2 regions of the Enterobacter roggenkampii genome follow, and region 1 is predicted to be linked to the other one. Evidence: predicted binding sites of a transcription regulator. Region 1 holds the regulator's gene; the other holds the start of a gene.
What was found. The regulator LexA, encoded in region 1, represses DNA repair genes until DNA is damaged. The targets are predictions, from matches to a motif close to TNCTGTATGTACATACAGNA.
Positions count from the first base shown of each region.

Region 1 (10,964 bases):
GGTGCATGCCCGTATCAAGCTTCATCCACACGGTCACCGGCTCGCTCAGCTCAGCGGTTTCCAGCGCGGCCAGCTGTTCTTCGTTGTGTACCGCCGTGTGCAGATGCTGATCCGCGATAGTTGGCAGATCGGCGGCTTCGAAAAAGCCTTCGAGGAGCAGAATCGGCTGGGTAATCCCCCCGCGCGCAGGCGGAGGGCTTCTTCAAGACGGGCGACGCCAAAGGCGTCGGCATCGGGGAGCGTTCGCGCGGTCTCAAGAAGACCGTGTCCGTAAGCGTTCGCTTTCACGACTGCAACGAGCTTGCTGGCGGGTGCCAGTTCACGCAGACGTTGCAGGTTGTGTCGCAGAGCGCGGCGGTTAATGACAACAGTTGCCGCTTGCATTTGAATTCCTTAGAAATTACTCATCATCATATTGAGGACCGGCATAGTTGTCGAAACGCGACCACTGGCCGTTAAAGGTCAGACGCACCGTCCCGATCGGGCCGTTACGTTGTTTACCAATAATAATTTCGGCGATCCCTTTCAGGTCGCTGTTCTCGTGATAAACCTCATCACGGTAGATAAACATGATTAAGTCGGCATCCTGCTCGATCGAGCCGGATTCACGCAGGTCGGAGTTGACCGGACGTTTGTCGGCACGTTGTTCCAGAGAGCGGTTAAGCTGCGACAGCGCCACCACCGGCACGTGCAGCTCTTTGGCTAACGCCTTGAGCGAGCGGGAAATTTCGGCGATCTCCAGCGTACGGTTGTCGGAGAGCGACGGGACGCGCATCAGCTGAAGGTAGTCGATCATGATAAGGCCGATACCGCCGTGTTCGCGGGCGATACGACGCGCGCGGGAACGGACTTCCGTCGGCGTCAGGCCGGAGGAGTCATCAATATAGATGTTACGTTTTTCCAGCAGAATGCCCATGGTGCCGGAGATGCGCGCCCAGTCCTCATCGTCGAGCTGACCGGTACGGATGCGGGTCTGGTCCACGCGCGACAGCGATGCCAGAGAACGCATCATGATCTGCTCTGAGGGCATCTCAAGGCTGAAAATCAGTACCGGCTTATCCTGCAACATCGCCGCATTTTCGACGAGGTTCATCGCAAATGTCGTTTTACCCATCGACGGACGCGCGGCGACGATAATCAAATCCGACGGCTGCAGACCGGCGGTTTTCTTGTTGAGATCGTCATAGCCGGTGTTCACCCCGGTCACACCGTCGTGCGGCTGCTGGAACAGCTGTTCGATACGGGCAACGGTGGCGTCGAGGACGTCGGCGATATTTTTGGGGCCTTCGTCTTTGTTGGCGCGGCTTTCGGCGATTTTGAAGACGCGAGACTCGGCAAGGTCGAGCAGGTCTTCACTGGTGCGACCCTGCGGATCAAAACCCGCTTCGGCGATCTCATTCGCCACCGAGATCATCTCGCGGACAACGGCGCGTTCACGCACGATGTCAGCATAAGCGCTGATGTTCGCCGCACTTGGCGTGTTTTTTGACAGTTCTGCCAGATAGGCAAACCCGCCGACGCTGTCCAGCTGTCCCTGACGCTCCAGCGATTCCGCGAGCGTGATCAGGTCAATCGGGCTACCCGACTCCTGCAGGCGCGCCATTTCGGTAAAGATATGACGGTGCGGACGGGTGTAGAAATCCTCAGACACCACGCGCTCGGCGACGTCGTCCCAGCGCTCGTTATCCAGCATTAAACCGCCCAACACCGACTGTTCCGCTTCAATCGAGTGCGGCGGGACTTTTAACCCTGCGACCTGGAAATCACGCTCGCGAGGTTCAGTCTGTTTGTTGAAGGGTTTGTTTCCTGCCATAGTGAATGGAGTTACCGAGATAAAGAGTGGGTCGAAAGATTACCACATTCTGGAGGAAGCATGGCAACACGTATTGAATTTCACAAGCATGGTGGCCCTGACGTACTCAACGCGGTGGAGTTCACCCCCACCGCGCCTGGCGAAAACGAAGTGCAGGTTGAAAACAAAGCCATCGGCATAAACTACATCGACACCTATATTCGCGGCGGGCTCTACCCGCCTCCGTCGATGCCGAGTGGACTGGGCACCGAGGCGGCCGGCGTCGTCGTCAAAGTGGGCAGCGCGGTTAAGCATATTAAAGAAGGCGACCGCGTGGTGTACGCGCAATCTCCGCTGGGCGCTTACAGCTCCGTCCACAACGTCCCGGCGGATAAAGCCGCCCTGCTGCCCAACGCCATCTCCTTTGAGCAGGCGGCGGCCTCCTTTCTGAAAGGTTTAACCGTTTACTACCTGCTGCGCAAAACCTATGAAATTAAACCCGACGAGCAGTTCCTGTTTCATGCCGCGGCGGGTGGCGTCGGACTCATCGCCTGTCAGTGGGCAAAAGCGCTGGGCGCAAAACTGATCGGCACCGTGGGCAATGCCCAAAAAGCCCAGCGCGCGCTGCAGGCGGGCGCCTGGCAGGTGATTAACTACCGTGAAGAGAGCATTGTCGAACGGCTGAAGGAGATCACCAGCGGCAAAAAGGTGCGCGTGGTGTATGACTCGGTAGGGAAAGATACCTGGGAAGCGTCGCTGGACTGCCTGCAGCGTCGTGGGCTGATGGTGAGCTTCGGGAATGCGTCAGGTGCTGTCACCGGCGTGAATCTGGGCATCCTTAACCAGAAAGGCTCGCTGTACGTCACGCGCCCTTCCCTGCAAGGCTACATCACCAACCGGGAAGAACTTGAGGAAGCCAGCAACGAGCTGTTCTCGCTGATCGCCAGCGGCGTCATTAAGGTGGATGTGGCAGAAGCGCAGAAATACCCGCTAGCCGACGCGCAGCGCGCGCATGAGGTGCTGGAGAGCCGGGCAACGCAGGGATCGAGCTTGTTGATTCCCTGAGCCCCAAAAAGAAATTGGGCTTCCCGTGGGAAGCCCTTTCTTTTTTTAGTTCGGCTGTATGTAGGGTACAGCGCGATGAATTCTTTAACGGCAGTCATAGTGACAGATTCGATAAGTAAATCCTATTCTGTTCTAAGCCAGGCTGCCGGAAAAGTTACAACTCTGTGACGAACCCCTCAATACCTTAGTAACGGAAGCGGTTATTGCGCTGATAACTGGGCACTTTTGGCGATTTAATCGCCCGTATCACCCATACCACCGCCACGGCCAGCAGTAACCACGGCAGCAGTTTGATCGTCAGGGCAAACAATCCGCCAATAAACATGACGACCGTCGCCACCACGATAGCCGCCAGAATGCCGAGCAGCGAAATGCCCGTTGCTAACAGCATGACAAAAAAGCCAATCACAAAAAGTAGTTCCAGCATGGTGCTCTCCCACGAGTTCCCGAATGATGCAGCAAACATTACAAGAATCATGCCAGACATAACGTGTTGTTCTTAAAGCAAAACGCCCCGCGAGAATTCGCAGGGCGTGGTGAATTTGACGAACTTTTAGCGAAAGTTATCGCTTGTCCGCCACCAGGCGCAACGCATGTTCCAGCACCTCAATATCGGCCCCGGCTTTATGGGCGTTTTCGCTCAGGTAGCGACGCCACTGACGCGCGCCCGGAATGCCCTGGAACAGCCCAAGCATATGGCGAGTGATATGGCCGAGATACGTACCGTTGCTCAGCTCGCGTTCAATGTAAGGATACATCGCACGCACGACGCCAACCGGATCGGTGTCTGCACCTTCGATGCCAAAGATTTCGCGATCGACCGTCGCCAGAATGCCCGGGTTCTGATACGCCTCGCGCCCGACCATCACCCCATCCATATGTTCAAGATGCGCTTTGGCCTCTTCCAGCGACTTGATGCCGCCGTTAATGGACATGGTCAGGTGAGGGAAGTCACGCTTCAGCTGATACACGCGCGGGTAGTCCAGCGGCGGGATTTCACGGTTCTCTTTCGGGCTCAGGCCGGAGAGCCAGGCTTTTCGCGCATGGATGATGAACATCTCGCATTCGCCCTTGCCGGAGACCGTATTGATGAAATCGCACAGGAATTCGTAGCTGTCCTGGTCGTCAATGCCGATGCGGGTTTTGACCGTCACCGGAATGGAAACGACGTCGCGCATCGCCTTGATACAGTCCGCCACCAGCTGCGCGTTCCCCATCAGGCAGGCGCCGAACATGCCGTTTTGCACGCGATCGGACGGGCAGCCAACGTTGAGGTTGATCTCGTCGTAGCCGCGCGCTTCAGCCAGCTTCGCGCACTGCGCCAGGGCGGCCGGATCGCTGCCGCCCAGCTGCAGGGCAACCGGATGCTCTTCTTCGCTATAGGCCAGATAGTCGCCCTTGCCGTGAATGATTGCGCCTGTGGTCACCATTTCGGTGTACAGCAGCGTATGGCGGGAGAGCTGGCGCAGGAAATAGCGGCAGTGTCTGTCCGTCCAGTCGAGCATCGGCGCAATGGAAAAACGGTGTGCAGGGAAAGCGGTCTGTAATTCTGACGACATGGCGAAGTTTTAAGCATCTGGTGGAAAAGGGGCGCTACTATAGCACAAAGAAAAGCCGGAGGCGCAGCGCCTCCGGTGGACTTTAGAACGTCATGCTCAGCTGAGCCCCTGCGCCCCAGGTTTCGTCTTCACCGTACAGGCCCATCAGGTCAACATGCACGGTGCTAAACGGCGCGAAACCGACACCGCCGGTAAAGACATTGCTGTCGTTACCCTTCACGTCGGCACGATAACCCGCACGCACCGCCAGCCAGCTCAGCGGCGTCACCTCGGCACCGACACCCACGTATTGCGACGTATCTTCGCTCTTGAAGCCTTTGGTTTCGGTCAGATCGCCATCGGCGGTCAGCGTCACCAGGTCGTTGTGCCAGGCAGCACCGGCGGTCACCAGCGGACGGATCTGGTAGGTGTCTTTATAGCTCACCACTTCTCCCGTACGGCCGTTGCGAATACGGATGTCTTTGGTGTCGATATCACGCGACATCAGGTTTTGTCCGCTCACGCCCACGGTCCAGTGTTCGCCGAAATCGGCCGCAATACCGGCATCCACGTTGAAGCCCGTATCGTCAGTGCGGTAGCGGCTGTCGTTCCACTTGTTACTGTCGTAATCGTAGATTGACGTGGTGTAGTTATAGACCCAGGTTTTTTGCAGTTTTGGCGTAACCCCCACGGAAACCGGGACGCCACCCAGATCGAACTGACGGGCAACAGCAACACCGTAATCGGAGACTATCGCCGCCCGGCCGGATGCCGTTGAGTTGAGGTTTTTGGTGATCTGATCCGTACCATTCAGCGCAGCGTCCAGCGCGACACCGGCAGCCACGACATTGCTTCGTTGAATACGGCGAAGGTAATCAATATCTTGCTGATCGATAGACGAGCTCACCCGGCCATGGGCATAGCCTTTCGCCATGAAGGCTACCGAAAGGACATCGTTAGGGATACTCACCGCAAGCCCTGCCCCTGCCGTTGCGCGTGCGGTTTTGCCTTTGAGATAGTCCAACTCATCGGCCAGATCTTTGGCCGCGCCCTGGAATTGATTAATGGAACCTAATGGATTGGTGATAATTTCTCGTGGCGTGAGATTATCAACCACATCCTTGTAGTGATTAATTTTGTCGTTGATGTTATCAATCTCGTCCTGAAGATTGTCTTCATCCGTGATTTGCGCGCCAACCGAAGGCAATATGACCGTCACATCATCGTCCGGCTTTGCCTTTGCCAGCAGCGCGGGGTTGATTAACGCCCCACTACCATAGCTCCCCGAAGCCACGCCGGTGCCACCCATTGCGTCGCTGCGTGATTCTGTCCAGGTATTGGCTGCTCCCGCCTGATTTGCCATAAACAAGGAGACAGCAATGCTAACCACCGAAAATTTAAAATTTTTTTTCACAGTATGCCCGTTATAGTCTGTTATGAAATAACCCCTGTCTGTTATCACCCAAACAGGAACGAACTATTGCTGTGAATAAGTAGTAAAAGACCCGCTATTTCTTTCCCTAAGTAAAACTCCCTTACGGCCTGTTATATTTTGTGACGGCCCTCAATATTTATAGAAGAGGAAATTATTTTTTCCCAGGTTTTCCATCATGCGGCCCAAAAAACTGCGGGGGATGATCTACCCAGCGATCTTCCCGCGTGGCGGCATACACGGGGTTGAGCGGGTAGTAGATACGGTTGTGCTTCTTGTTGGCCTCGCCAACGACCAGGAGCTGAACCTCATCGTCCGTGTTGTTGATAAAGGTATGACAGATGCCGGTTCCGGCGGGAAAACCTACGCTGTCGCCAGGCTCCAGCTTCCACAAGTAGCCGTTAATCCAGGCTTCAGGGTAGCCTTCGAGCACGTAAACAAACTCTTCTTCGTCGCTCTCCGCATGCGGATAGGACGTTCTGCGCCCAGGCGGCAGGCGCTCATGATGGATGCCAATACGCCCGAGCCCAAGCTTGCGAGCCAGCGGAGCACCAATGGAAAACAGCTCATCGCTGTCGGGGTAGGTCGAGTCATCCGCGCCTTCCACGTCGCGCCAGTGTCGAATGCAGTCAGGTCTTTTCATTCTGGTTCTCCCGGTTTTCGATGGGTCAGGTATAGCACAGACTGGCGGATCTCGGTGTTTTTAGCAGAACATGATAAAGTGAAGGTTTTCCGTCCTATAACATCCGGGGTGCTACATGGATAAGTCCACAAAAGAGCTGTTAGCGCAGGCCGAAAAGCTGTGTGCGCAACGCAATGTGCGCCTGACTCCGCAGCGCCTTGAAGTATTACGTCTGATGAGCCTGCAGCAGGGTGCCATCAGCGCCTACGATCTGCTGGATCTACTCCGCGAAAGCGAGCCGCAGGCAAAGCCGCCGACGGTCTATCGCGCGCTGGATTTCCTGCTTGAACAAGGGTTCGTGCACAAGGTGGAATCCACCAACAGCTATGTGCTATGCCATCTGTTCGATCAGCCCACCCACACATCGGCGATGTTTATCTGTGACCGCTGCGGCGTGGTGAAAGAAGAGGCTGCGGAAGGCGTGGAAGATATTATGCATACGCTGGCAGCGAAAATGGGCTTTGCCCTGCGTCATAACGTGATTGAAGCGCACGGGCTCTGTTCCGCGTGCGTGGAGGTGGAAGCCTGTCGCCATCAGGACGCGTGTCAGCACGACCACTCTATCCTGGTGAAGAAAAAGCCGCGTTAGCGGCAAAAGAAAAGGCGGCTCATGGCCGCCCTCAGGGTGTACTTCCTTATACTTTCGGGTGTAGCCCGGTTACCAGCGGTAGTCGTTGCGTTTTTCCCAGTCGCCCACTTCTTTTTCCGCCTGGTCTTTTGCGTAGCCGTAACGCTCCTGGATTTTACCGACAAGCTGATCGCGTTTACCTTCGATGACGGTCATGTCGTCATCCGTCAGCTTACCCCACTGTTCTTTCGCTTTACCTTTGAACTGCTTCCAGTTGCCGCCGATTTCGTCTTTATTCATCATCGTGTCCTCTTCGTTAAGCGTCGGGTCGTAACGTCCGTTACGTTCTTTTCTGCTGGACGTGATAATTATTGTAGTTAAGGATTCCGTGGTTAATTTCATATTCGGAATCTTTAACCGTCACGATATATCGGAGCGCGAGGGAAACCAGGTATTGTTTTGCCAGTGCCGGTGCCAGATAAACGCCAGCGATAACCCGCGCAGCGAGAGGAAGACGGCCAGGGCCAGCCACAGGCCATGATTACCCAGCCAGGGGAGCGTCAGCAGCGTCAGGCCAAATCCGGCCGCCGCGACAGCCATACTGTTGCGCATTTCGGCTCCGCGCGTCGCCCCAATAAACATGCCGTCCAGCAGATAACACCAGACGCCAACCACCGGTAAGACGACTTGCCAGATGAGATAGTGGCTCGCCAGCTCGCGCAGCGCAGGGAGAGAGGTAAGCAATGCAACGATTTGCTCACCGAAGCAGGCGTAAACCAGACCAAAGGCCAGCGCCACCAGCCCCGACTGACGGCAGGCAGCCCGCCACACCTCCCGAAGCTGCCCGCTTTCGCGCGCGCCGTACGCCTGCCCGGAATGCGCTTCGACCGCGTAGGCAAATCCGTCCAGCGCATAGGCGGTAAAGGTCAGAAGCGTCAACAATACCGCATTCACCGCAACGATTTCCGGCCCCAGTCGAGCCCCGAAAACCGTCAGCGCACCGAAGCAGAGCTGAAGAAGAAGCGAGCGCAACATGATGTCACGGTTGAGCGCCAGCAGCTTACGGATATTGCCGCGCCATGCGGTTTTGAGCAGCGCCAGGGAGATCCCGCGCATGGCCAGCACACGCCGGACCATCCACAAGCCAATGATAAAGGTCCCGTATTCGGCAATCGCCGTCGCCAGCGCCGCGCCCTGCACGTTCATATGCAGACCCATGACCAGCCAGACGTCCAGAACAATGTTGAGCAGGTTACCCACCACCAGCAAAATCACGGGCGCGCGGGCGTACTGCACGCCCAGTAGCCACCCCAGCAGAACCAGGTTTGCCAGCGAGGCGGGTGCGCTGAGCCAGCGGATTTCCAGGAACCGTCGCGCCTGCGCCAGTACCGCTTCGCTGCCACCGACGATATGAAGCGCAAGATCGATCAGGGGGGCCCGCAATACAACGATTAACGCACCCGCGCCAAGCGCGAGGATCAGCGGCTGCACCAGTGCGCGCGCCAGACGCAGCGGATCTTTCGCGCCATAAGCCTGTGCGGTAAGACCGGTGGTACTCATGCGCAAAAAGAGCAGCAGCATAAACAGGAAGCTGGTTGCCGTCGCGCCAATCGCCACGCCGCCAAGATAAACCGGTGAATCAAGATGGCCTATAACGGCAGTATCAACCAGCCCCAGCAAGGGCACGGTAATATTGGAGAAAATCATCGGCAGAGCAAGACGCCACAATGCCTTATCGGATGCCGTCAGCAGTGACATGAAAGATACCGGGAGTGGGGAATGAATCAGGCTACAGCGGTGCCATAGCCTGTCAGGAAGAGATTACAGCCATTCACCGTTGCGAATCACGCCTACCGCCAGACCTTCAATAGAGAAGCTCTGTTCGCGGAGGTCGACCACAATCGGGGTGAACTCGCTGTTTTCGGGCAGCAACTGAACAGTGTTACCCTGCTTTTTCAGACGCTTAACGGTCACTTCGTCATCAATGCGTGCGACCACGACCTGGCCGTTTCGCACGTCCTGGGTTTTATGCACCGCAAGCAGATCGCCATCAAGAATGCCGATGTCTTTCATCGACATGCCGCTGACGCGCAGCAGGAAATCAGCGCTCGGTTTGAACATGCCGGGATCGACCTGGTAGTGACCTTCAATATGCTGTTGTGCCAGCAGCGGCTCACCTGCAGCAACACGCCCTATCAGCGGAATGCCCGTCTCTTCTTCCACCAGCAGGCGGATACCACGCGACGCGCCTGACACAATCTCAATCACACCCTTACGCGCCAGCGCTTTCAGGTGTTCCTCGGCAGCATTCGGAGAACGGAAGCCCAGACGCTGCGCGATTTCCGCACGCGTGGGTGGCATACCCGTCTGGCCGATATGATCCCGAATGAGATCAAACACCTCTTGCTGCCTGGTCGTTAACGCTTTCATTCCGCCCCCTGGGTGTATATACAGTTATGCTGTGAGTATATACAGTCAAAGGCGATTTTGGAACCAAAAACTGCACAAAAAACCAGGGACTTAATTATTCCTCGAGGCTCATAGGAAATGTGACCAAAGCAGGGTGACCCAGGTGATAACGGCAGTGATAATCGCCAGCAACACGGCAGCAGAGCCCATGTCTTTTGCACGGCCAGAAAGCTCATGGAAATCGGAACCAATGCGATCAACAACGGCCTCAATAGCGCTATTAAGAATTTCCACTATCATCACCAGAAGTACGGAACCGATAAGCAGTACGCGGGTAATCGCATCAACATCAAGGAAACAGGCGACGATCACCGCGATGATTGCGGCGACGCCCTCCTGGCGAAAAGCGGCTTCGTTGACCCATGCGGCACGGAAACCTTTCCATGAATAGCCGGCGGCTTTGATGATACGCGTTAACCCAGTGGTATTATTGGCCATTAAAAGAACCTTTTTTAAAAAAGAGCGTCATTAACATGAGGCGGAGCGCGTTTCGCTACAGCCTGAAGTATGACGGGTAACAACAGAAATTTTGCGCGCTTTCTGTTATCCTTGCGCCGCAATTGCATTATTAACCAGAGGCTTTACATCGTTTATGTCCGGCTGGCCACGAATTTACTACAAATTACTTAATTTACCATTAAGCATCCTGGTAAAAAGCAAGTCTATCCCAGCAGAACCCGCGCTGGAACTGGGGCTCGATACGTCGCGCCCTATTATGTACGTTTTGCCTTATAACTCGAAGGCAGACTTACTGACGCTTCGCGCCCAGTGTCTGGCGCATGACTTACCTGACCCGCTTGAACCGCTGGAAGTTGACGGTACGCTGCTGCCGCGCTACGTCTTCATCCACGGCGGGCCGCGCGTATTTACCTATTACACGCCGAAAGAAGAGTCCATCAAGCTGTTCCATGACTATCTCGACCTGCACCGCAGCAACCCCGAGCTGGATGTGCAGATGGTGCCGGTATCGGTGATGTTTGGTCGTCGTCCGGGTCGTGAAAAAGGCGAAGAGAATCCGCCGCTGCGCATGCTTAACGGCATCCAGAAGTTCTTCGCGGTCTCCTGGCTGGGACGCGACAGCTTTGTGCGTTTCTCCCCTTCCGTTTCGCTGCGTCGCATGGCGGACGAGCACGGCACCGACAAGATCATCGCGCAAAAACTGGCGCGCGTGGCGCGTATGCACTTCGCTCGTCAGCGCCTGGCGGCCGTAGGGCCACGCCTCCCGGCGCGTCAGGATCTGTTCAACAAGCTGTTGGCTTCAAAAGCGATCGCCCGCGCCGTTGAAGACGAAGCGCGCAGCAAGAAAATTTCGCATGAGAAAGCTCAGCAGAACGCCATTGCGCTGATGGAAGAGATCGCAGCGAACTTCTCTTACGAGATGATTCGCCTGTCCGATCGTATTCTCGGCTTTACCTGGA
Region 1 covers NZ_CP017184.1:318,733-329,696, reverse strand. The annotation lists partial or broken gene alr (alanine racemase) at 1-384, opposite strand, end outside; gene dnaB (replicative DNA helicase) at 401-1,813, opposite strand; gene BFV67_RS01495 (quinone oxidoreductase) at 1,874-2,857, shown strand; gene pspG (envelope stress response protein PspG) at 3,042-3,284, opposite strand; gene dusA (tRNA dihydrouridine(20/20a) synthase DusA) at 3,421-4,416, opposite strand; gene BFV67_RS01480 (conjugal transfer protein TraF) at 4,499-5,809, opposite strand; gene BFV67_RS01475 (cupin domain-containing protein) at 5,982-6,470, opposite strand; gene zur (zinc uptake transcriptional repressor Zur) at 6,586-7,098, shown strand; gene BFV67_RS01465 (CsbD family protein) at 7,168-7,377, opposite strand; gene dinF (MATE family efflux transporter DinF) at 7,498-8,835, opposite strand; gene lexA (transcriptional repressor LexA) at 8,899-9,507, opposite strand; gene BFV67_RS01450 (diacylglycerol kinase) at 9,616-9,984, opposite strand; gene plsB (glycerol-3-phosphate 1-O-acyltransferase PlsB) at 10,139-10,964, shown strand, end outside.

Region 2 (10,964 bases), 1.5 Mb from region 1:
ACATGCCGTTCGTGGCGATTGCGAACAAAGCCGCCACCATCATTGATGAAGAAGAGAGCGAAGAGGATATCGCCCTCTCACTGAAATTCTAAGATTGACGGCGCGGGGAAACCCGCGCCAGCCACAAGGAGCTTAAAGATGTTAGATTTGGATAATATTGTCGCAGACGACGCCGTCGAGAACGATCTCGAAGAAGTGGTGATGGGGCTTATCATCAACTCCGGGCAGGCCCGCAGCCTGGCCTACGCCGCGCTGAAGCAGGCCAAGCAGGGGGATTTCGCCGCGGCGAAAACCATGATGGAACAGTCCCGCACGGCGCTGAACGAAGCGCACCTGGTGCAGACAAAGCTGATTGAAAGCGATCAGGGCGAAGGGAAGATGAAGGTCAGCCTGGTGCTGGTCCACGCGCAGGATCACCTGATGACCTCGATGCTGGCACGTGAGCTGGTGGCGGAGCTCATTGAGCTTCACGAGAAGATGCAGTAAGTCAGACTGAGTAGCAGGAGGTCAGCACGATGGAAATTAAAACCGCACTTGAACATCAGCTGTTTAATGGCAAAAATTTTCACGTGGTTATCTACAACAAAACGGAGAGCGCCAGTGGTCTGCATCAGCATGACTACTACGAGTTCACGATTGTTCTGACCGGCCGCTACTACCAGGAGATCAACGGTAAGCGCGTTCTGCTTGAACGAGGGGATTTTGTCTTCCTGCCGATGGGATCTTATCACCAGAGCTTTTACGAATTTGGTGCCACCCGCATTCTGAATGTGGGCGTCAGCAGACGTTTCTTCGAGAAGCACTATCTGCCGCTGGTGCCGTTCTGCTTTGTGGCCTCCCAGGTTTATCGCGTCAAAAACGAGTTCATGACCTGGATTGAAACGGTTATCGCCTCGCTTAACTTCCGAGACAATGAATTTGATGAGTTTATTGAAACGGTGACCTTCTACGTGATGAACCGGCTGCGCCATCATCGTGAAGAGCAGCAGGTGACGGATGATATTCCGCAATGGCTGCGCAGCACCGTTGAGCTGATGCACGATAAAAGCCAGTTCAGCGAAAATGCGCTGGAAAATATGGTCTCCCTGTCGGGCAAATCCCAGGAATATCTGACCCGCGCGACGCAGCGTTATTACCGTAAAACGCCCGTGCAAATTATTAATGAAATCCGCATTAATTTTGCTAAAAAACAGCTGGAAATTACCAACTATTCTGTTACCGATATTGCATACGAGTCAGGATACAGCAGCCCCAGCCTGTTTATTAAAACCTTTAAGAAATTGACGTCATTCACACCGAACAGTTACCGGAAAAATTTGACGGTAATTAATTAACTGTCGGCGGATTACCCGCCACGAATATTGCTTTAATGGCTTGCCCAAATAGCGGGAAGAGCACGCTATACCTTGCAGGCGATTAACCTGATACGCTAAGGGAGATATTATGCAGAAGAAATTAAAAGTCGTAACCATTGGTGGCGGCAGCAGCTATACCCCGGAATTACTCGAAGGTTTCCTGAAACGTTATCATGAATTACCGGTCAGCGAATTATGGCTGGTAGACGTTGAGGAAGGTCAGGAGAAGCTGAATATTATTTTCGACCTGTGCAAGCGCATGGTGGAAAAAGCGGGCGTGCCTCTGACCGTGCATAAAACCCTCGATCGTCGTCTGGCGCTGAAAGATGCGGATTTTGTCACCACCCAGCTGCGCGTCGGCCAGCTGAAAGCGCGTGAGCTGGACGAGCGTATTCCCCTGAGCCACGGGTATCTGGGGCAGGAGACCAACGGCGCGGGCGGCCTGTTTAAAGGCCTGCGCACCATCCCGGTCATTTTCGACATCGTCAAAGACGTGCAGGAGATCTGCCCGAACGCGTGGGTCATTAACTTCACCAACCCGGCCGGTATGGTGACCGAGGCGGTCTATCGTCATACGAACTTCAAGCGCTTTATCGGCGTCTGCAACATTCCGATCGGCATGAAGATGTTTATCCGCGACGTGCTGGCGCTGACCGACAGCGACGATCTCTCCATCGATCTGTTCGGCCTGAACCACATGGTGTTTATTAAAGATGTCATCGTGAACGGGGAATCGCGCTTTGCCGAGCTTCTCGACGGCGTGGCCTCAGGTCGTCTGACGGCGGCATCGGTGAAAAACATCTTTGACCTGCCGTTCAGCGAAGGGCTGATCCGCTCGCTGAATCTGCTGCCTTGCTCGTACCTGCTTTACTACTTCAAGCAGAAAGAGATGCTGGCCATCGAAATGGGCGAGTATTATAAGGGCGGCGCGCGTGCGCAGATCGTTCAGAAGGTCGAAAAGCAGCTGTTCGATTTGTATAAAGACCCGAACCTGAACGTCAAACCGAAAGAGCTGGAGCAGCGCGGCGGGGCCTACTACTCCGATGCGGCGTGTGAAGTGATCAACGCCATCTACAACGACAAGCAGGCTGAGCACTATGTCAACGTCCCGCATCACGGCCATGTCGACAATATTCCGGCTGACTGGGCCGTTGAAATGACCTGCATCCTGGGGCGCGAGGGGGCTAAACCGCATCCCCGTATCACCCACTTCGATGACAAGGTCATGGGGCTGATTCATACCATCAAAGGCTTTGAAGTGGCAGCAAGCAACGCGGCGCTGAGCGGGGAACTCAATGACGTGCTGCTGGCCCTGAACCTCAGCCCGCTGGTGCATTCTGACCGTGACGCGGAGCAGCTGGCCAGCGAGATGATCCTGGCGCATGAAAAATGGCTGCCGAACTTTGCCGCCACGATCGAGAAGCTGAAGTTCAAACAGCAATAAGAGGACGCACAATGGAAAACCTGCTGATCGTTAATGCTGATGATTTTGGTCTCTCGAAAGGTCAGAACTACGGCATTATTGAAGCCTGTCGCCGGGGGATTGTGACCTCTACAACGGCCCTGGTTAACGCTGAGGCGGTTGAACACGCGGCGCAGCTGAGCCGCGAGGTGCCAGAGCTGGGCGTCGGCATGCATTTTGTGCTGACGCTCGGGATGCCGCTTTCGCCAATGCCGGGCCTGACGCGCGACGGCCAGCTGGGTAAATGGATTTGGGAACGGGCGGAGCAGGGTGCTCTGCCGCTCGAAGAGATTGCCCGCGAGCTGGAGTGCCAGTTCAACCGCTTCGTTGATGTGTTTGGTCAGGCGCCGACGCACATCGACAGCCATCACCACGTGCATATGATCCCGGCGATTTTCCCGCTTGTCGCCGGGTTTGCACAGCGCAAAGGCGTGGCGATGCGCGTGGATCGCAATGTGCACGGATTGCCGGACTGCGCTGTTAGATCCACTGAGGGGTTCAGTAGCGCGTTTTACGGAGAAGAGATCAGCGAAGCGCTGTTCCTGAAGGTGCTGGATGATTCCGCTGCCCGCGGTGAAACGTCGGTAGAAGTGATGGCGCATCCTGCCTTTGTCGATAACACCGTGCGTAAAAGTGCCTACTGCTGGCCGCGGCTGGCGGAGCTGGACGTGCTGACGTCGGCCTCGCTGAAATACGCGATTGCCGAACGCGGGTATCGGTTGGGGACGTTCAGGGAGCTGTAAGAGTTGCCGGGTGGCGGCTTCGCCTTACCCGGCCTACGAACGACCTGCTAACTCTTGTAGGCCCGGTAAGGCGAAGCCGCCACCGGGCTTTTTTTACGCCGGAATCTGATCGACCTTGCTGCTTCGCGACCAGACGCGGTGCGCGGCGAGCAAATCAAACAGCTTCGTCATGAAGGCATCGTCAACGTTATCGCCCTCGACAATGCCGTCCTCACCCTGATCGGCCACCTTCAGCTGCGCTTTAAACTGTCGCGCATCGCCGGACAGCGCGATCGGTTTCAGGTGCTTATAGGCTTCCAGCAGATAATAGACGGCGTCGCCGTTGGTCAGCAGACTGGCAAGATCTCCGCCTGGCACAATCACCGCATCGACGGTGAGCGATGGCGCACCGGCAAAGGTCGCCGCGACCGGCAGCACAGAACCATCGTCGGCCGTCACCTCACCCATGCGGGAATAGAGCAGTTTGGCATGCACGCCCTGGGTTTTTAGCGCCTGCATGATCCCCAGCACGTCGCTGGCGCGGGTTTTGTCGTTCAGCAGAATGGCAACCACGCGGCCTTTAATCGAGCCGCCCGGCAACGCATACAGGCTCAGCGACGGATCTTTCTTCACGCCGTTAACCTCTTTCGGCGGAGCGAGGTTACGCTGCTCGTCGGTCAGCGTAATGCCCAGGTTGTCCGCGACGCTCTGGGCAAGCTGAACATCAATATGCGCCAGCTGATCGACCACGCGCTCGCGGATGTAGGTGCGCACCACTTTACTCAGCTCAAAGCTGAAGCCGCCGATGATGTGCTGTTGCTCAATCGGCGTCTGGCTGTTCCAGAACAGGCGAGGGTGGGCGTAATACTCGCCGAACGAGGGGCTGCGCTCGCGAATTTTATTGCCATCGATACGCTCCTGATAGGATTCGAATCCACCGCGTTTCGGTCCGGGAGGCGTTTCACGCGGCCAGTTATCGTTGATGGAGTTCGGCTCATAGTTCGCCGGGTTGGTATCAATATCCTGACGGTGCATCCCGTCGCGCTGGAAGTTGTGGTACGGGCAGGTTGGGCGGTTAATCGGAATTTCGTGGAAGTTCGGCCCGCCCAGACGGCTAATCTGCGTATCGGTATAGGAGAACAGGCGTCCCTGCAGGAGCGGATCGTTGGTGAAGTCCAGCCCCGGCACGATATGCCCCGGGTGGAACGCGGCCTGCTCGTTTTCGGCAAAGAAGTTATCCGGGTTGCGGTTGAGCACCATTTTACCCACCAGCTGCACCGGCACCAGCTCTTCCGGGATCAGCTTCGTCGGGTCCAGAAGGTCGAAATCGAACTTAAATTCGTCCTCTTCCGGGATGAGCTGCAGGCCCAGCTCGTATTCCGGGAAGTCGCCCGCTTCAATGGATTCCCAGAGCTCGCGGCGATGGAAGTCCGGATCGCGCCCGGTCAGCTTCTGCGCCTCGTCCCACACCAGCGAGGCTTTACCCGCCACCGGCTTCCAGTGGAAACGGACAAACGTGGCTTTCCCCTCGGCGTTGATCATTCGGAAGGTATGGATGCCGAACCCCTCCATGGTGCGGTAGCTGCGGGGGATCCCGCGGTCTGACATCGCCCACATCACGTTGTGTAAGGTTTCAGGCTGCAGGGAGACATAGTCCCAGAAGGTGTCGTGCGCACTTTGTCCCTGCGGTATGGCCCAGTGGGGCTCCGGTTTTACCGCATGGACAAAGTCAGGAAATTTATGCGCGTCCTGAATGAAAAACACCGGGGTGTTATTGCCCACCAGATCGAAAATGCCCTCTTCGGTATAAAACTTGGTGGCAAAGCCGCGGATATCACGCACCGTGTCTGCCGAACCTGCGCCACCCTGCACGGTGGAGAAACGCACAAAGACCGGGGTAATTTTATCCGGGTCGGAGAGGAAGTCCGCTTTGGTGATCGCCTTCAGGCTCTTGTAGGGCTGAAAATAGCCGTGCGCAGCGGAACCGCGTGCGTGGACGATGCGTTCCGGTATCCGCTCGTGGTCAAAATGGGTGATTTTTTCCCGCAGAATGAAGTCTTCCAGCAGGGTTGGCCCGCGCGAGCCTGCGCGAAGGGAGTTCTGATCGTCAGCAATGCGCACGCCCTGATTGGTGGTGAGCGCAAAACCTTCGCCGCCTTTACGGTGTGGCTCAAGCGATTTCAGCTTCTCGTTTCCCGTATCCGGGGATTTCATGCTTCCCGGTGCGGTAGGCTGTTCGCCAGGGGCTGATGGGCCCGGCGAGGGGCGGTGAGAGCCGTCAGAAGGGGCGAGAGAGTCCATGCCCGGTTGAGATTCTTCAGTGCCATGAATCGGTGATTGATGTGTTTTATCTTTGTTCGACATTGCACGCTTCTCCTTTATCCATTGCTAAAAACCCTATTAAGGATAGAACAATGTCGTGAGATGGCTCGCGAACTAAGAGTTTTCACATGCCAGCATTAACGAAAGGAGCCATCTCACCCACTCGGAGCGCGACGGAAGGCAGCAGGATCGGCTATCATAGAATTTTCCTGCTTCAAGAATTTGCTTTAGTGAATCCGTCGCTTATGAAACCTCTTCGTCAACAAAACCGCCAGGTTATTAGCTATGTGCCCCGCGTTGAGCCCGCGCCGCCAGACCATGCCCTGAAAGTGGATGGTTTTCGCGATGTGTGGCAGTTACGGGGGAAATTCGTGGCCTTTGTGCTGATCGGCGAGCATTTCCGTCGCTCTCCCACCTTTACGGTGCCGGAGTCCGCACAGCGGTGGGCGATGCAGATCCGCCAGGATGAAGAGGTTGAAGAATAACAGCCATAAAAAAACCGCCTGTTGGCGGTTTTTTTATATCTACAGCGATTAACGATGCGCCAGTTCGGCGTCGTCTTCACTTTCCAGAATCGCTTTGTCGGTCTGCTTCAGCCACTGGCTGGTCAGCGTACCGGCGGTCATGGAGCCGCTGACGTTCAGCGCGGTACGGCCCATGTCGATCAGCGGCTCAACGGAGATCAGCAGCGCGACAAGCGTCACAGGCAGGCCCAGCGCAGGCAGCACAATCAGCGCGGCGAAGGTTGCACCGCCGCCAACACCCGCAACGCCTGCGGAGCTTACGGTAACAATCCCGACCAGCGTGGCGATCCAGACTGGATCCAGCGGGTTAATGCCGACTGTAGGAGCAACCATTACCGCCAGCATCGCCGGATACAGACCCGCACAGCCGTTCTGACCAATAGTGGCACCAAAGGAGGCAGAGAAGCTGGCGATGGATTCAGGCACGCCCAGACGACGAGTCTGTGCTTCAACGTTCAGCGGAATAGACGCGGCGCTGGAACGGCTGGTGAAGGCAAAGGTCAGTACCGGCCAGACCTTACGGAAGTATTTCAGCGGGCTGACGCCGTTCACGCCCAGCAGGATGCCGTGCACCACGAACATAATGCCAAGGCCCAGGTAAGAGGCGACAACGAAGCTGCCCAGCTTAATGATGTCCTGCAGGTTAGAGCCGGCAACCACTTTGGTCATCAGCGCCAGCACGCCGTAAGGGGTGAGCTGCATGACCAGACGAACCAGCTTCATCACCCAGCTTTGCAGGGTATCAATCGCGGTCAGCACGCGTTCGCCTTTTGGCGCATCGTCTTTCAGCAGCTTCAGCGCCGCCACGCCCAGGAACGCGGCGAAAATAACCACGCTGATGATGGAGGTTGGGCTCGCACCGGTCAGGTCAGCAAACGGGTTCTTCGGAATGAAGGAGAGCACCATCTGCGGCACGGTCAGGTCAGCTACTTTACCCACGTAGTTGGTCTGAATCGCAGTCAGACGCGCCGTTTCAGCGGTCCCCTGAACCAGACCCTCTGCGGTCAGGCCAAACAGGTTAGTGACCAGCACACCCACCAGCGCGGCAATCAGCGTGGTGAACAGTAGCGTACCAATGGTCAGGAAACTGATTTTTCCCAACTGGGTCGCGTTATGCAGGCGGGCAACGGCGCTCAGAATAGAGGCGAACACCAGCGGCATAACGATCATCTGCAGCAGCTGAACATAGCCGTTACCGACAATGTTGAACCACTGAATGGAATCTTTCAGTACTGGATTATCGGAGCCATAAATAGCCTGTAATGCCAGACCAAATACGACACCCATGGCCAGACCAACCAGCACCTTTTTCGCCAGGCTCCACTGTTTATGGCGAGCCTGCGCGAGAAGCAATAGCAATACAACGAACACAACGACGTTCGCGATGAGTGGAAAATTCATCCCCGTTCTCCTGATTTATTATCGGGTCGGTTTTTACCGATCCTGTTGGCGGAAGGTTAGCAGAAGTGTGATGTCGCGCTTATATCCAAATGGAATGGGTTATGACAAATGGGATAGTTTTGTTGGTTTACTGTTCAATCTGGTGGTGAATAAAGCGATTGAACTGAAATTGTAGCGAATTAATCATCTGGGAAGACCAGCGGACTGCACTGTTTTCGGGCAACGTTTGCGGCATCCAGACGGCGTAAGCAAACAGCGCCATGCACAAGACGCGCTCAAGCTGGTTCCCTTTCTGCGGTGCCAGGATAGGAAAACGGAAGCGCCAGCGGCAGGGCCACAGCAGAGGTACGCCCGCGGGCGTCAGCATATCGGCCAGAATATGGCTCAGATAGCCCAGCACCATCCCCTGAATGGCATCGGCGGGGACGATCCAGCTTTCGGGCACTTTTAAATAGAAAAGCGTCAGCAGGCCAAACACGGCCAGCAGGCTGTGCGTAAACCCCCGGTGGCCGAACGCGCGGGCGATGGGTTTTGACACCCACTTCAGGCGCTGACCGAGGAAGGACTTGGGATGGTCAATATCGGGCAGCAGACAGGTCAAAACGGCGGAAGGGACGATATGCCACCAGTCCCCCTGTGCCAGCACGGGGGTGAGTTCAGCGTTTTTGGCAAATACTGCGCACGCGATAGAAAAAAGCAGGTGGCCTTCCGCCGTCATGATAAAACCCATAAAACTGTCAATTCATACAGTATAGGGTTTTTGTACAGTAGGCGGAAGAGGTGACGGTGTAACTGTTTGTCACAAACCGGAGGAGGGGCTTAACCGCCCCGCAGGTGATGCGCCGTGAGTTCTGCCAGTGAAATCAGCTTCGCATCGGCAAGGGCAAACCGGGGATCGTGGCGGCCTTCTTCCGCAGGCACCACAATGGAGCGCATCCGCGCGGCTTTAGACGCTATCATGCCGTTAACGGAATCTTCCAGCGCAACGCAGTTGAGGGGATCCACGCCGAGCTTAGCGGCACAGTCGAGATAGACCTGCGGGTGCGGCTTGCTGTAAGGCAATTTCTCAGCGGACGCCAGCGCGTCGAAACTGTCGCGCAGTTCAAACATGATGAGCACTTTTTCCAGCATATGCAGCGGTGACGCCGAGGCCAGGCCGACCTTGAGCCCCTGGGCTTTACACAGCGCGACGGCCTCACGTACGCCGGGCAGCAGCGGCTTGCTCTCTTCTACCAGCGAAATGGCGCGGCTGATAATGCGCGCGGTCACTTCATCACGACCCGGTCCAGCCCACGGCTGTTGGGCAAACCACAGGTCAACCACCATATCGATGCGCAGGCCCAGCGTATCGGGAAGTTCATTACGGCGGCTGATGTCCACGCCCAGGCTGGCCATGACCTCCAGTTCGGCGCGATCCCACAACGGTTCGGAATCGATCAGTAATCCATCCATGTCAAAAATTGCGGCAAGAATTTGGCGCGGTGTCGACATCACAACGTCTCCTTATCCAGGGTGTTCGACAGACGATAAGTGCTAAGCACACTCTGCAATTTAGCATATTGCTTTTAAAGAGCGGGCGAAATTGATGACCAGCAGGTAGACTTAGGCACAAATAACGCGTCTTTATGAAGAGGAACTGATGACGTATCAACAAGCTGGACGCATTGCGGTCTTAAAACGTATTGCTGGCTGGGTGATTTTTATTCCTGCCGTCATTTCTACGCTGATTTCTGTACTCAAATTTATGTACGATCACAGCGAAAAACAGCCGGGTATCAATGCAGTTATGCTTGATTTTGCGCATGTGATGATTGAGATGATGCGTTTTAATACGCCATTCTTGAATGTCTTCTGGTTTAACTCACCGACCCCGGATTTTCAGCATCAGCTGAATATCGGCTTTTGGGTGATCTACGCCCTGATCTTTGTTGCGCTGGCGCTGCAGGCCTCTGGCGCGCGAATGAGCCGTCAGACGCGCTTCTTACGCGAGGGCGTTGAGGACCAGCTCATTCTGGAACAGGCCAAAGGCCCGGAAGGCATGAGCCGGGAGCAGATTGAATCCCGCATTGTTGTGCCGCGCCACACCATTTTCCTGCAAATCTTCCCGCTCTATATCCTTCCCGTGACTATCATTGTGGCAGGATACTTCTTCTTCTCACTGCTCGGTTTTCTGTAACCGATACGGGTGGCGGCAAAGCCACCCGTTCGCGTCTCAGGCGGCAAGCATGCGCTCAAGCGCCCGCTGGGCGTTAACCAGGTGTTCCCCACCAAAAAGTATGGCGCGGTTCATCAGCGTATAAAGCTGATACACCGGTTGACGATCGAGGAAGCCGGGCGGCAGGGGCGAAACCGACTGATACCCGTCGTATATCTGCGGCGGTTGTTCAGGATGCAGCGGCAGCATGGCAAGATCGCACTCACGGTCGCCCCAGTAGCAGGCCGGGTCGAAGATATAGGGGCCGTTGGGCCCCAGCGCGCAGTTATCGGACCACAAATCACCGTGGAGCAGAGACGCCTGAGGCTGGTGGGAGGCCAGGCGCTGCTGCACGTGCTCGACGATGGCATCAATATTGCCAAACTCCAGCCCTTTCTCGGCGGCAAGCTCAAGCTGCCAGCCAATGCGCTGCTCGGCAAAAAACGTCGACCAGCGACGCTGCCAGGCATTGGGCTGTGGCGTGGTGGAGAGATCGTTGTCAAAATCAAGGCCAAACTGCGGCTGGTCGCTCCACTGATGGAGGCGCGCTAGCTGCTGGCCAAGAATGAAAGCGTTATGGGCATCCAGCGGACGGGCGGGGAGATATTCCATGACCAGAAAACTGTAATCGCGGTCGCTACCGACGGCCAGAACCTGCGGGACCGTCACCGTTTTACTGCGCGACAACAGCTCCAGCTGATCGGCTTCGGCGGTAAATATCGGAAGCAGCTCGCGTTCATCGCATTTTACGAAGAGATCGCGCCCTGCGTAGCGTAAATGCCACGCGGCGTGGATCTCTCCGCCTGGCAGTTCGTTACGCAGTTCAATTTCACCTTCACCCAGCTGCTCACTTAAAAGATGACTGATAGCCTGCCACATGTTGACTCTCCCATGTTGTCTGCCAGATCATAAAGTTAGCGCATTATTGCGGTAAAAAAATACGAACTAACGCACACCTGAGCGGTTTAATTTCATACAGGGCAC
Region 2 covers NZ_CP017184.1:1,843,912-1,854,875, forward strand. The annotation lists gene chbC (PTS N,N'-diacetylchitobiose transporter subunit IIC) at 1-92, shown strand, start outside; gene chbA (PTS N,N'-diacetylchitobiose transporter subunit IIA) at 139-486, shown strand; gene chbR (transcriptional regulator ChbR) at 516-1,334, shown strand; gene BFV67_RS08625 (6-phospho-beta-glucosidase) at 1,444-2,799, shown strand; gene chbG (chitin disaccharide deacetylase) at 2,811-3,560, shown strand; gene katE (catalase HPII) at 3,654-5,903, opposite strand; gene cedA (cell division activator CedA) at 6,071-6,346, shown strand; gene tcyP (cystine/sulfocysteine:cation symporter) at 6,395-7,786, opposite strand; gene BFV67_RS08650 (metal-dependent hydrolase) at 7,914-8,504, opposite strand; gene hxpB (hexitol phosphatase HxpB) at 8,606-9,277, opposite strand; gene BFV67_RS08660 (YniB family protein) at 9,426-9,962, shown strand; gene BFV67_RS08665 (fructosamine kinase family protein) at 9,999-10,859, opposite strand.
Region 2: BFV67_RS08650 (metal-dependent hydrolase) is a predicted target of LexA. The motif match lies at 8,519-8,538, and genes of this name have one in related genera.